DNA from 2 places in the Brevundimonas sp. 1080 genome. Region 1 is predicted to be linked to the other one. Evidence: riboswitches for the same ligand, from Rfam matches in the RefSeq annotation. Region 1 holds a riboswitch; the other holds the start of a gene.
What was found. Region 1 has a riboswitch for cobalamin ahead of ABIC32_RS08675 (TonB-dependent receptor plug domain-containing protein). Riboswitches for the same ligand answer to the same signal wherever they lie in the genome.

Region 1 (7,406 bases):
GAAGCCATCGCCGACACAGGCGCCTCGGTTCATCTGTCTTCGGTCTTCGCCGGCGGCCTGCTGTTTGCAGGCGGCGACGATCTTCCGGCCGAACTGGCCAGTCATGCCCAGGCCCTGTCGCGCACGCGCCGGCGTCTGGCCGAGCAGCGCTGCGATCCGATGCAGGCGGCGTTGGGTTACGCCCTCGCCCTGCCCGGCGTCGACAAGGTCGTGGCCAGCGTCGCCTCCGCCGCCGAACTGCGCGCCATCCTGGCCGCCGCCCACGCCCCCTGTCCCAATCTGGACTGGTCGGCCCTGGCGCTCGAGGCGCCGGCGGCCTTCACCGCCGACGCCCGCGCCCGGATCAGTAGCGCAGCCTGATCCCGACATAGCCGGACCGTCCCGGCTCGCCGTATCCGAACACCTGCTGATAGTGTTCGTCGCCCAGGTTCTCGATCCGCGCCGTCAGGGTGACCTTGTCGGTCAGTTCATAGGCCGCGTTCAGATTGGCGGTGACGAAGCCGTCGCGCGCCACCGTCGAGAAGCCGCCCGAATCGTCCTGATCGCCTTCCGCCCGCACCGTCAACGCGCCAGACAGACGGTCGCCCGTCCAGCCCAGGGTCGCTGAACCCGCATGTTCCGGCACGCGCAGCAGGCGCGCGCCCGTCGTGCGGTCCGTCGCGTCGGTCCAGGCATAGGCCAGGGTCAGGTCGAAGCCGCCACCCAGCAGGGCGCGGCCTTCCAGCTCGAACCCGTCCGAACGCGTCTTGGCGACGTTGATGTAGCGACCGGCCGAATAGGTGATCTGGTCCTCGACGTTCAGGCGATAAAGGGTCGCCCGCCCATCGAACCGACCATCGGCCGACGCCCAGCCCAGGGCGATCTCGACGCTGTCGGCCGTTTCCGGCTTCAGCTCGGGATAGGGCCGAGGCGCAAAGCAGAAATCGCAGACCGCCTGGCTGACCGTCGGCGACTTGAAGCCCGTGCCATAGGCCCCCGACAGGATGAAGCCTCCGGCCAGGTCATAGGCCGCTGACACCCGCCCCGTCGTCTTGGAGCCGAAATCGTCAGTGTCGTCATACCGCAGTCCGCCGGTCAGGTTCAGCGCGCCGACATCGTATTGCGCCACGCCGAACACCGATGTGATCGACAGGTCGCGCGACAGGCCCGACGACAGAGCCGCCGAGGCCTCGTTCCGCTCCACGCCGAACGCATAGTCGATGTCCTGCGTCTGACCGTTCGCCTGCCAGCGATAGGCCTGACGGTCGCCGGTGAAGGTCGAGCCGAAGCCGCCGCTGACCGAGTTGCGATCCAGATCCGATGCCGAGACGCTGAACTGGTGGTTCAAGCCGAACGCCTTGGCCGTCACCCGGCCAAAGCCCGACCACTGCTCGCTTTCCTGCATGTCGTCGGTGTCGGACAGCGCATAGTTCGGCGCCGGGAACCCGTCGATATCGGCCTTGGACTTGTTCCAGCGCACCGATCCATCGACCCTGACCGCATCGGACAGGACATATCGCCCTTTGGCGCCGAGCGTCGTGCTGCGGAAGCCGTCGGCCTCGGTGTTGCCGTCCGCCTCGTCCGCCGCCGAAATCCCGTCAGTGTCGAACCGCGAGGCATAGGCGCTGAAGGCGTAGGTTTCGTTGGCGACGCCCGCCGACACCCGACCGCGCACGGTGTCGAAGCTGCCGGCCTCGGCCTCGGCGCGCAGGCCGTCGATCTCTTGCGTGGTGAAGGAAATCACCCCGCCAATGGCGTCGGATCCCCACAGCGATGACTGCGGGCCGCTCAGCACTTCGATCCGCGCAATATCGGCCAGTTCGAAGCTGGAGAAGTCATAGGCGCCGTTCGGCTCGGCCGCATCATTGACCGGCGCGCCATCGACCAGGACCAGGGTCTTGCCGGGCGTCGCGCCGCGCATCCGCACCTGGGCGACGCCGCCGAAAGCGCCCGTGCGCGTCACCGACAGACCCGGCACATCGGCCAGGATGTCGGCGGCGAAGATCGCGCCGCGCTGTTCGATGGTTTGGCCGTCGATGACGCGGGCGCCCGGCGTGTCGGCGACGATGGCCGGGATGCGGGTGGCGGTGACGATCACCTCGTCCAGCTGGGTCGCGTCCTCGGCAAAGGCAGGCGCGGCGAAGGCGGCCGCAATCGCAGCCGTCGAAAGAAGAATGGAACGCTTCATTGAGCGATACCCCCGTGTTCGGTCCCGCGAATGCGCGCGAGAGACCGTCATGAGCGAACCGACCCGCCAGACCGCTTTAGGTCTGGACGGCGCAAGGTCGGGTCGCTTCCACGGAGAAACCGCGCTGCTGTCTGGTCCCGGACAGGAGCGAGCGACGTCGGCGGCCAGGTCTCCTGGCTTGCGGGTCGTAAACCGCCGTCCTCGCCTTCCCAGTTTCCCAGTGGCGCCGGGATCGAACCCCCGGACGGACGACGCTCTCGCCGCCTACAGTTGCGGGCACAGCCACGGCGTCACACCGTGTTCCCTTAACCGCCTGATGCGGCCTATCGCAGGGCCGACAAGCCTGTGCAAGAGCCGGTCAACGGCCTTGAGCCGCAGGGCGCGATCCGTCACCCTGCAGCCACATGAACGCGCCCATCTCTCATCCCCCGGAAATCGCCGCCTCGCTGGAAGGCGCGACGCCGTTCATGGCGCAATATCTGACGGCCAAGGCAGGCCAGCCCGACGCCATCCTGTTCTTCCGCATGGGCGACTTCTACGAGCTGTTCTTCAAGGACGCCGAGGTCGCGGCGGCGGCGCTCGGCATCACCCTGACCAAGCGCGGCAAGCATCAGGGCGAGGACATCCCTATGGCCGGCGTGCCGGTCCATGCGATGGAGGGCTATCTCGCCCGCCTGATCCGCATCGGCCACAAGGTCGCCATCTGCGAACAGCTGGAAGACCCCGCCGACGCCAAGAAGCGTGGCGGCAAGGCCGTGGTGCATCGCGGCGTGGTCCGGGTCGTCACCCCCGGCACCCTGACCGAAGACAGCCTGCTGGACGCGCGCGGCGCCAACCGTCTGGCGGCGGTCGCGGTGCGTAAGGGTCGAGCGGCCGTCGCCGTGGTCGAACTGTCGTCCGGCGCGGTCGACAGTGTCGCCTGCGCCATCGCGGATCTGGGCGCGGCGCTCGCCGCCTTCCGCCCGTCCGAAGTCCTGGTCACCGACCGGATGTATTCGGACGAGACGACGCGCGACGCCCTGGACGGCTCGGGCGGCGTGGTCCAGGCGTTGGCCTCGGCCATCGCCGAACCCCAGGCCGCGCGCGCCCGCGTCGAACGCCTGTACGGCGTCTCGGCCCTCGACGGCTTCGGCGCCTTCGAGGAGGCCGAGGTCTCGGCGCTGGGTCTGATCGCCGCCTATCTGGAGACGACCCAGGCCGGCAAGGTCCCCGCCCTGGCCCCGCCGCGCCGTCTGGGCGAAAGCGGCTTTCTGGCCATCGACCCGGCGACCCGCGCCAGCCTTGAGATCGACCGCACCCAGCGCGGCGAGCGCGAGGGCAGCCTGCTGGCCTGCATCGACCGCACCGTCACCTCGGGCGGCGCCCGGGCCCTGGCCGAACGCATCGCCCGGCCGCTTCGGGATCCCCTGGCCATCAACGAACAGCTCGACGCCGTCGAATGGCTCTTGGAGCGTCGCGACCTGCGTCGCGACCTGCGTGAGGCGCTGAAAGCCTCCTCCGACATCGCCCGCGCCGTCGGACGATTGGCGCTGGGTCGAGGCGGTCCGCGCGACCTGGCCGCCGTGCGCACCGGCCTGTCGATCGCCGAGGGCGTCGCCGGCCTGTTCGTGGGCCAGGTCGATCCCCTGACCGGCCAGCCGCGCCGCATCGCCTCGGCGCTGGACCGCCTGACCCTGTCGCCCGACGTCTCGCGGCTGAAGGCCGACCTGATCGCCGGCCTGGTGGACGAGCCGTCGCATCTGGCGCGCGACGGTGGCTATGTGCGCCCCGACTATCGCCCCGAACTGGACGCCGCCCGCACCCTTCGCGACGACAGCCGCCGCGTCGTCGCCGATCTGGAGGCCCGCGCCGTCGCCGAGTCCGGCGTGCCGTTCAAGATCAAGCACAACGCCGTCCTGGGCTATTTCCTCGAAACCAGCGCCAAGGCCGCCGAAGCCTTGCTCCGTGCCGGGCCTGACAGTCCTTTCATCCATCGCCAGACCCTGGCTGCCCAGGTCCGCTTCACCACCGTCGAACTGTCGGAGTTGGACGCCAAGATCAGCCAGGCCGGCCACCGGGCGCTCGCCATCGAAGCCGAGACCTTCGAGGGCTGGCGACGCGAGGCCGCCCGCCTGGCCCAGCCGCTGCAGGCCGTCGCCGAGGCGCTCGCCGAACTGGACGCCCACGCCGCCCTCGCCGAATGGGCCCAGGAAGTCGGTGCGACCCGCCCGATCGTGGACGACACCCTGACCTTCTGCGTCGAGGCCGGCCGCCACCCCGTCGTGGAGGCTGCGGTCAAGGCGGGCGGGGATCCCTACACCCCCAACAACGCCCGGCTGGACGGGTCGGGCCAGGACGGATCGCGCCTGGCCATCGTCACCGGCCCGAACATGGCCGGTAAATCGACCTTCCTGCGCCAGAACGCGCTTCTGGTCATCCTGGCCCAGGCCGGCGCCTTCGTGCCCGCGCGGTCGATGCGGCTGGGCGTGGTGGACCGGCTGTTCAGCCGTGTCGGCGCCGGCGACGACTTGGCCCGCGGCCGCTCCACCTTCATGATGGAGATGGTCGAGACCGCCGCCATCCTGACCCAGGCCACGCCGCACAGCTTCGTCGTTCTGGACGAGATCGGGCGCGGCACCGCCACCTACGACGGTCTGGCCATCGCCTGGGCAACGGCCGAAGCCCTGCACGAGACCAACCGGGCCCGCACCCTGTTCGCCACCCACTATCACGAGCTGGCCCAGCTGGAGACGCGGCTGGACCACGTCTGCAACCTGTCCATGGTCGCGCGCGAGTGGAACGGCGAACTGGTCTTCCTGCACGAAGCGGCGCCCGGCGCCGCCGATCGTTCCTACGGCGTTCAGGTCGCGAAACTGGCCGGCGTCCCAGCCTCCGTCGTCGCCCGCGCTCGCTCGGTGCTGAACCGGCTGGAAGGCGAAAAGGCCGCCGCCGCCCGACTGGACGACCTGCCCCTGTTCGCCGTCGCCGAGCCGGAACCGATGCGCGGCCCCTCCCCCGTGGAACTGGCGCTTCGCGACGTCGACCCCGACGACCTGACCCCGCGCGAGGCGCTGGAGGCGCTTTATCGGCTGAAGGGTCTGGCCTGATGTGACAAAGGCCCGGACGTCGCCGTCCGGGCCTTAGCTTGGAGTCTCGATCCGTTTCGGATCAGGCCTGCATCATCCAGCCTTCGACGTCCATGGCCGCCTGACGGACGGCTTCCGAACGGGTCGGGTGGGCGTGGCAGGTGCGAGCGATGTCTTCCGACGCGCCGCCGAAGCTCATGGTGATGGCCGCCTCGTGGATCATCTCGCCGGCCTGCGGGCCCATGATGTGGACGCCCAGCACCTTGTCAGTCGCCGCGTCGGCCAGAACCTTCACGAAGCCGTCGGTCTCGTGATTGATCTTGGCGCGGCTGTTGGCGGTGAAGGGGAATTTGCCCTTCTTGTACTGAACGCCGGCCGCCTTGAGCTGGTCCTCAGTCTGACCAACCCAGGCCACTTCGGGGAAGGTGTAGACGACGCTGGGGACCAGGGCATAGTCGACGTGGCCGTATTTGCCGGCGATGGTGTCGATCACGGCGACCGCGTCTTCTTCCGCCTTGTGGGCCAGCATCGGACCGTGGGTCACGTCGCCGATCACCCAGACGCCATCCGCCACCTTGAAGTGGTCATGGTCGATGAAGCCGCGCTTGTCAGGCGTCACGCCGACGCTCTCCAGGCCCAAACCGTCCGTGTACGGACGACGGCCGATGGCGACCAACACCACATCGCCCTTGATCGTCTCGGCGGCGCCGCCGGCCGACGGTTCGACAGCAAGTTCCACCCCGTCCTTGCCCGACTTGGCGGCCGTGACCTTGGCGCCCAGTTTGAAGCTCATGCCCTGTTTCGTCAGGGTGCGCTGGAAGGCGGTGGCGACCTCGGTGTCCATGCCGGGCGTGATCCGGTCCAGGAACTCGACCACCGTGACCTCGGCGCCCAGACGGCGCCAGACCGAACCCAGCTCCAGGCCGATAATCCCGGCGCCGACCACGATCAGCTTCTTGGGCACGGCCGGCAGCGACAGGGCGCCGGTGGAATCGATGACCTTGCCGTCTTCAAAGGCGACGCCCGGCAGCGGGGTCGGCTCCGAGCCGGTGGCGATGACGATGTTCTTGGCGTCCAGCGTCTGGACGGAGCCGTCGGCGGCGGTCACCTCGACCTTGCCCTTGCCGACGATCTTGCCCTTGCCCTTGATCCAGTCGGCCTTGTTCTTCTTGAACAGGAACTCGATCCCCTTGGTCAGGGCGGTGACGCTGTCGTCCTTGGCCTTATGCATCTGGTCCAGGTGCAGCTTGGGCTGGACCTCGATGCCGATTTTGGCGAACTCGGTGTTTGCGGCGTTCCACAGTTCCGAGGCATGCAGCAGAGCCTTGGATGGCATGCAGCCGACGTTCAGGCAGGTGCCGCCCAGCGTCGAACGCATCTCCACGCAGGCGACCTTCAGGCCCAGCTGGCCCGCCCGGATCGCGGCGTTATAGCCGCCAGGGCCTCCGCCGATGATGACGACGTCGTAGGCGGCGGTGGCTTCAGCCATGGTATCCTCTGGTCTTCTGGCGCGCGGGGAAAGGCGCGCGGACACTAGCGTTGGCCCCGCGTGGGTCAACCGCTGGAGCCCATATGGGGCCGGGTTTCGACCAATTGCAGAGGCGGAAACCATGAAAAAGGGCCGGACGTCGCCGCCCGGCCCCTTCGATCATATCTGATCGGCGCGCTCAGAGCTTGAAGCGCACGCCCAGGAAGACGTTGTAGCCGAACTTCTCGTACTCGTAGGTCCGCTCCTTGACGCCGTAGTAGCGCACGCCCGCGCTGTCGGTCAGGTTCTTGGCCTCGCCGAACACTTCCACGCCGTTGCCGAAGTCGTAGCTGGCGGTGAAGTCCAGCTGGCCGCGCCCCTCGACATAGAGATCCTTGCCGGGGTTGGTCGCGTCGATCGCCTCCAGGAAGTCGCTACGATGCGTGTAGGAGACGCGCGCGCTGAAGCCGTACCGTTCGTAGAACAGGGCGGCGTTATAGGTCTCGTCCGACTGACCCGGCAGCACGAAGGTGTCGCGACCGGCGAAGGCGCGGCTGGTTTTGATCTCCGCATCCGTCAGCGTGTAGTTGGCGAAGACGCCGAAGCCCGAAGCCCAGCCCGGCAGGAAGTCGAACGTCTGCTGCCAGTTGAACTCGATGCCGGCGATATGGCCGTCAGGGGCGTTGCGGGCCTCGGTGACCTGGGC
Region 2 (7,406 bases), on a different contig from region 1:
GGCGCGCTGGGTCGGGTTCAGGACGCCGCCGTCAGCAGGCGCCGGACCGAAGTGACGATCCAGCATGGCGCGTCGCGTGCGATCCGACACGCGGTCGGACGCCATCAGATCCACGAAGCGTGGAGGCAGCGCAGATGAACCGAGCTTCTCGATGAATTCTAGAAGCAGGCCGACGAGACGGTCCGGCTGTTCCTGAGGGATTAGGTGCGCCGCATCCGGCACGACCACCACATCGGCCACGCGGTAGTGGGGGGCGTTGACACGCCGCTGCGCTGCCTCACCCAAATCGCCATCCTCTGCGCCGGCGATGATCAGGGCGGGGAAAGGTAGGACGCCGGCCTGATCGGACCAGTCCTCGCGCGATCCTTCGGCCAGCCATCCGCGCCAGGCTTCTGGGCTGGATCGAGTGAAATCGGCCAGGGCCCGATCGAAGGCGGCCTGCGGCAGACCGGCGGCGGTATTGGCGTCGATGAACTGGCGTCCCCGATCCTCGATCCTGGTCGGATCGTCGAACCAGGTCAGCATATCCGCACGCCTGCTCTCGTCCATCGGCTCCGACGAGGGTGGCGATCCGGCGACCAGCACCACGCCCAGCAACCCGCTCAGACCCGCCGCCCCGTCACGTGCCCGCGCGGCGATCAAGGTCGCAAACTTGCCGCCCATGCTGTGGCCGACAAGGATCCAGCGGGGGAGATGAAGATCGGTAAGGCGGCGGCTCAGGTCGTCGAGCACGGCTTGGACATCGCCATAGCCTTCCCCCGCCCTGTCCCCGAACCCTGGAAGATCGATCGCGACGGTCACCACCTCATCGGCAAGCCGGTCGATCACCGCGTCCCAATCGTGGCGGCTCGAGCCCAGGGAATGAAGGAAGACGACAGTAAGGCGGGTGTCTGTGAGCATGCAGGGGCTTTTTAGAAAGCGAAGACGCGAGGCTCCGCCGTGATCGGTCGGCGGTCGTCGATCAGCGCGCCAGCGACGGAATTGCTCCCAACAAAACAGACTCCAGACGTTGGAACCGGCTCAAACCCGCCCTGCCCTCAGGCCGCCGCCAATTCGGTCAGAAGCTTCTCGATGAAAGCTGTGTCGTGCGGTTGATCGTTGGCGGCGTCGACGATCATGCGATCCTCGGACCAGCGTCGATCATCGCGCAACGGAAAGGACGCTTCCATGCCGGGCCGACGCGCCGCTGCGATACGCAACGCCGTCGCCTTCGGTCCCGATACGATTTCCGTGACGCCGGCATTCTCAAACGCTTGCTGTCGTTCGTTTGGGGATTCTGGACGATCGACCAAGACTTCAGGCCTTCGGCGGTAAGATTGTTGTCGGCGGGTGTCGGTTTTATCGTGGCCCAACCCAAAATGCTGGCCGAGAGTTGCGCCCACTTTTGTACTTCCGACCGGTCATTTCAGGCAAAAACGCGGCGGAACCGCGGTAAGTGGATTTCGAGGTCGCTGCAGCCAAGCACGAACGTCCTGTTCGTGCTGCAGGATTTCCCGCCCCAACCAGCGAACGCGTTCTTGTTCTGATTTCCCACCGCCTTGAGCCAATTCCAGTTCCCCATGGGTCACGATGTGCGGCAGCCGCGTTTCCGTCAAAACGCGGCATTCGGGAGGTGGTGCACGTTGAAGAGATGACTATGCGCAGTGCCTGGCGTTGTGAGGATGGCGCTTACAGCCTTAAGCAATTTTACGACAAAACAGGTGCCACGCACGGCATGCTGGTGCGGGTGCGGTACTGGCCGCCCAGCTGCGGTCCTGCCCCAGATATCCGCCCGACCACCGCCCTCACGATCAAGGCGTGTGCGCGCGGGTGCCTATTTGCTCCACGCGGTGTGGCTGACCAAGCGAAGACTAAGTGAAGCTCAGGCTGACGCTATGGTGCAGTGTACAGTCGTAGAGCTGACAGTGCGAGCTTCCGCCATAAGGCAAAAGCTGCTGTAGGACGAAAGTGTCTGAGATGCGCCAGGACCGGTCATCTACAGAGCGCCGGGAACACGTCATTCATCGATGCAGTCTGTGCTTGGGGACGTCCGCTTTTCGGTCCGATGCTTTTGGCAGATTGCGACCCGAAGCAGACGCTGAACCCAATCGCAAATGCGACAGTCGAAGCCGCAACTCGAAAGATTAGAATGTCGATGTTGGCCCAACACATAAGGATATCCTTATGTGTTTCTTGACTTCGGCGTCGCTTGCGCGTCTCATGAACAGGTCGAGGTTCTGCGCGTCGCCTGCGGGCGATGCGGAGCTAAGAGGGAAGCCGGTGTGATGCCGGCGCTGCCCCCGCAACTGTGAGCGGCGAGCCGAAGGTCCATTTCGTGTCACTGGCGTCTTCTGACGTTGGGAAGGCCGGACCCGAAGCCGTGACCCGTGAGCCAGGAGACCTGCCCCGACAGATAACGTCCTCCGGCGGGGTGTCCGGTCAGGTCGCATGAACGCCGCGACGGGACGACTGCGCGCGAGCGGTCGCGCGTCCCTGTCCGCTGTCTCGTCACAGCATCAACGGCAGAGACCATGGCGAGCAGCGACTTCACCTTCAGGATCACGCGGACCGCGCTCGACGAAGACTATCGTCCCGCCGAGAAGACGCGGATCACCACCAACTTCGCCAACCTGGCGCGAGGCGAGAGCCGCCGGGAAAATCTGCGCAACACCCTGCGGATGATCGACAACCGCTTCAACTCGTTGGCGCACCACGACAATCCGAGGGGCGATCGCTATGCGCTGGAGCTTCAGATTGTCTCGGTCGAGATGAGCCTTGGCTCGGAGCGCGACGACGCCTTTCCCCTGATCGAAATCCTTCAGACGACGATCATCGACAGGGAGACGCGCCGGCGGATCGATGGGATCGTGGGCAACAATTTCTCCTCCTATGTCCGCGACTACGACTTCAGCGTGGTTCTGCCCGAACACCTGAAGGCGCATCCGAACGGCGGCGTGCCGGACGATTTCGGCGATCTGCACGGCAAGCTGTTCCGGCACTTTCTGGCGTCGGGCGCCTATCGCGACAACTTCGCCAAGCCGCCGGTCATCTGCCTCAGCGTCTCCAGCAACAAGACCTATCACCGCACCGGCGCTGAACATCCGGTGCTGGGGCTGGAATACGACAACGACGCCTTCTCGTCGACCGATCGGTATTTCGCGAAGATGGGGATGAAGGTTCGCTACTTCATGCCCCCGGCCAGCGTGGCGCCGTTCGCTTTGTACCACATCGGCGACCTGACCGGCGGCTACACCGACCTCGAACTGGCCAGCACCATCGCCACGATGGAGACCTTCCAGAAGATCTATCGGCCCGAAATCTACAACGCCAACTCCCCGGCGACCGAGCAGTATCAGCCTAGCCTGAAGGCGCAGGACTATTCGCTGACCCGCATCGTCTACGACCGCGACGAGCGTAGTCGGCTGGCCGTCGAGCAGGGCCGTTTCGTCGAGGAGCGGTTCATCAAGCCGCACCGCGCCCGTCTCGACCAATGGTCGGCCGCCTTCGCCGCCGCCTGATCAGTTTCCAGATTTCAGAGCCTTACCTCATGAAAACCCTTCTCCCGACCTCGACCGCCGGCAGCCTGCCCAAACCCGTCTGGCTGGCCGAGCCGGAGACGCTCTGGTCGCCTTGGAAGCTGCAGGGCGATGACCTGATCGAGGCCAAACAGGACGCCCTGCGCCTGTCGCTCGACGATCAACGCCGGGCCGGCATCGACATCGTCAGCGACGGCGAACAGACCCGCCAGCATTTCGTCACGACCTTCATCGGACACCTCGACGGCGTCGATTTCGAGAACTGCAAGACCATGCGAATCCGCAATCGCTACGACGCCAGCGTCCCGGTGGTCGTGGGCGCCGTAAGCCGGCCGAAATCCGTCTTCGTCGAAGACGCCAAGTTCCTGCGCGCCCAGACCGACCAGCCGATCAAATGGGCCCTGCCTGGGCCGATGACGATGATCGACACCCTTTATGACGACCACTATGGCAGCCGTGAAAAGCTGGCCTGGGAGTTCGCCAAAATCCTCAATGAGGAGGCGCGCGAGCTGGAGGCCGCCGGCGTCGACATCGTCCAGTTCGACGAGCCCGCCTTCAACGTCTTCTTCGACGAGGTGAACGACTGGGGCGTGGCGACCCTGGAGAAGGCGGCCGAGGGGCTGAAGTGCGAAACGGCGGTCCACATCTGCTACGGCTACGGCATCAAGGCCAACACCGACTGGAAGAAGACCCTCGGCTCGGAATGGCGGCAGTACGAAGAGGCCTTCCCCAAGCTGCGGACCTCCAGCATCGACATCATCTCGTTAGAAGCCCAGAACGCGCGCGTGCCGATGGATCTGATCGAACTGATCCGGGGCAAGAAGGTGATGGTCGGCGCCATCGACGTCGCGACCGACACGATCGAAACGCCCGAAGCGGTCGCGGACACCCTGCGGAGAGCGCTTCAGTTCGTGGACGCCGACAAACTCTATCCGGCCACCAACTGCGGCATGGCGCCCCTGTCGCGCCGCGTCGCCAATGGCAAGCTGCGCGCCTTGAGCGCCGGCACCGAGATCGTGCGCGAGGAACTGTCCCGCGACCTCTACTACGGCGCGGAAAGGTGCGAGCCGTGAGGGTGCGCCTGATCGACATGGTGTTCCCCGGCGACGCCAACCACCATGGCACCCTGTTCGGCGGGGTTGGTCTGGCCCACCTCGACAAGGTCGCTTTTCTGGCCGCGAGCCGTCACGCGCGACGGGCCGTGGTCACGGCCGGATGCGAGCGGATCGATTTTGCGGCTCCGGCCCGGATCGGCGAGATGGTCGAGGCGGTCGGCCGCGTCGTTCGGATCGGGCGCTCCTCTTTAGGCGTCGAAGTCGAACTGCACGCCGAAAGCCTGCTCAGCGGCGAGCGCCGCCTGTGCACGCGCGGCGCCTTCAACATGGTCGCCCTGAGACCCGCGGGCGACGATCATCCCTTCGCGCCGCTCGATGAGGCAGGCGAAGCGGACGACGGCTGGCTGAGGACCGCAGAGATGGTCTTTCCCGGTACGACCAACCACTACGGCACCCTCTTCGGCGGCGACGCGCTCAAGCTCATGGGCAAGGCGGCCTTCGTCACGGCGACCCGCCATGCGCGCGAAGTCATGGTCATGGCCGCGACCAACCGCATCGACTTCAAGGCCCCGATTGACGGCGGCGACATGGTAGAACTGGTCTCGCGCGTTAAGATGGTCGGGCTAAGCTCCCTCTCGGTCGAGGTTCAGCTCTGGGCCGAAAGGCTCCTGACCGGAGAACGACGGCGCTCCGCCACAGCCGAGTTCACCATGGTCGCCGTCGATGAAGCGGGCAGGCCGAAGACAATCAAAGCCAAAACAACGTCATATGCGATTGGCGTGGGATAGATGTTTGGCGCGTTACAGGGTCCTGAACGGGGCAGCCAAGGGTCTGTCGTTCGGAGCCGGGGTGACCACCTTCGGCGCCCGGCAGGACACCCTGCCCAATTCGATCTGGGTGCCGGGCTATACCTCCGTCGACGCCCAGGCCTCCTATGACGTCGGTCGGTTCACCGTCGAGCTGTCTGCGGTCAATCTGACCGACGACGACGCCTTCGACACCTACCAGTACTTCGGCTTCCCGGTCGTGATGCCGACCCAGCCGCGGTCGGCCTTCGTCACCGTCAAGGCGCAATTCTGAGACGGGTGGGCCGAATGATCCGTCGAACCGCATCTCTCGCGCTTCTGGCCTCGCTTGTCGCGGCAGGGTCCGCCGGGGCTCAATCCCTGGCGAGCGTTAGGCCGACGGATCAGCGACCGACGTCGGCGGCTTCGGCCGCCGACGTCTGCGCAACCCTGTCAGACCGCGTCATCGGCGGGTCGAGACTGGCCACCGACGTCGTTCCCGAGACGGCCGCTGTCCCGGCCTACTGCCGGATCCGGGGCACGATCGCACCGCGTCTCAACTTCGAAATCCGCCTGCCGACGGCTTGGAACCGCAAGCTCTACTACGGCGGCGGCGGGGGCTATAACGGCGTCATTCCCGATCTCGTCGTCGCGCCGCTCAAACAGGGCTACGCCCAGGTCGCCAGCGATTCCGGACACCAGGACGCCACCGGAATGTCCGCCGCCTTCGTCGAGAACGATCCGACCGCGGCGCGGCTGTTCGGCAGCGAGGCGGTTCCCACGGTGATGGCCGTGACGGTTCAGATCCTGACCGAAGCCTATGGCGCGCCGCCCTCGCAATCCTATTTCGAAGGCTGCTCGACAGGGGGACGTGAGGCCTTAATGGCGGTCCAGCGCCATCCGCACCTGTTCGACGGCGTAATCGCGCGGGCGCCGGCTTTCAACTGGGTCGGTTTCATGGGCGCCTTTCACGCGACGGCCCGCGCCGCCGCAGCGCAGGGTGGGGCCTTCAGCCCTGCCAAGGCAGCGCTCCTGGCCCAACACGTGCGGAACGCCTGTGACGAGCTCGACGGCCTCGTGGACGGCGTTGTCGCCAACCGCGACGCCTGCACCGCGGAACAGATCGAGATTGACGCGCCGCGCTGCGCGGAGGGCGCTAATCTGGAAGACGACTGCCTCTCGGACGCCCAACTCTCGGTCGTCGAGACCTGGACCGCCGACCACGTCTTTCGAGGGTCGGTCGGCACATACCGGAACAGAGGCTTCCCGCTTTCGGGCAATGAGGACGATCCCGCCGGATTCGGACTTTGGGTGACGGGAAACGGCGACGTCCGACAAGGCGGCTATTTCATGATGCAGGACACCACGGCCCGGCATTATCTCGCCCGCAATCCCGACGCGGACTCTCTGGCCTACACGCCGTGGGACCAAGACCCGGCCGCGCTGGACGCCATGGCGGCGCTGAACGATGCGACCGATCCGGACATCCGCGCCTTCATCGACGGCGGCGGCAAGCTGATCGTCTGGCAGGGTGGTTCTGACGCGGCGCTCAGCGTCGCCTCGACCATCGACTATATGACGCAAGTGACCCAGGCTGTGGGTGCAGCGCGTGCGGCGGATTCGACACGCTTCTACGTGGCGCCCGGCGTCAATCATTGCGCCGGGGGTGCCGGACCTGACCAAACGGATCTGCTCGCTGCGCTTGATCGGTGGGTCGTGGACGAGATCGCACCGGCGACCTTGCTGGCGGAACGGGTCGAGAGCGACGGCAGGCCCGCTCGATCTCTGCCGCTCTGCCAGTACCCGGCGTATCCCCGCTATACCGGTTCCGCCGATGATGAAGGGGCAGCGAGACAGGCCGCCAACTTCACCTGCATCACCGCTCGCCCGGCGAACGAACACGCCGGCCGATCATCGACGGCGTCGTCTGCTCATCACCTCATCCCCACCCGGCCGGCGCCGCTTGCCCTGGCCATGTCGTCGCAGCCTGGGTCGATCTCCGCTTCCACGCATTGACCTGTCATCCAAAGGAGCCTGCCATGATCAGAACC

Region 2: another riboswitch for cobalamin. It lies ahead of ABIC32_RS12365 (DUF1852 domain-containing protein); the one in region 1 lies ahead of ABIC32_RS08675 (TonB-dependent receptor plug domain-containing protein).

Annotation. Positions count from the first base shown of each region.
Region 1 is NZ_JBEPMW010000002.1:665,523-672,928, forward strand. Features, by position in the region: gene ABIC32_RS08670 (aldo/keto reductase) at 1-360, shown strand, start outside; gene ABIC32_RS08675 (TonB-dependent receptor plug domain-containing protein) at 344-2,167, opposite strand; cobalamin riboswitch at 2,313-2,521, opposite strand; gene mutS (DNA mismatch repair protein MutS) at 2,572-5,253, shown strand; gene lpdA (dihydrolipoyl dehydrogenase) at 5,315-6,721, opposite strand; gene ABIC32_RS08690 (TonB-dependent receptor) at 6,900-7,406, opposite strand, start outside.
Region 2 is NZ_JBEPMW010000003.1:346,802-354,207, reverse strand. Features, by position in the region: gene ABIC32_RS12375 (alpha/beta hydrolase) at 1-900, opposite strand, end outside; gene ABIC32_RS12370 (hypothetical protein) at 1,038-1,292, opposite strand; cobalamin riboswitch at 2,195-2,402, shown strand; gene ABIC32_RS12365 (DUF1852 domain-containing protein) at 2,511-3,497, shown strand; gene ABIC32_RS12360 (methionine synthase) at 3,527-4,588, shown strand; gene ABIC32_RS12355 (acyl-CoA thioesterase) at 4,585-5,358, shown strand; gene ABIC32_RS12350 (hypothetical protein) at 5,363-5,650, shown strand; gene ABIC32_RS12345 (tannase/feruloyl esterase family alpha/beta hydrolase) at 5,665-7,371, shown strand; gene ABIC32_RS12340 (superoxide dismutase) at 7,395-7,406, shown strand, end outside.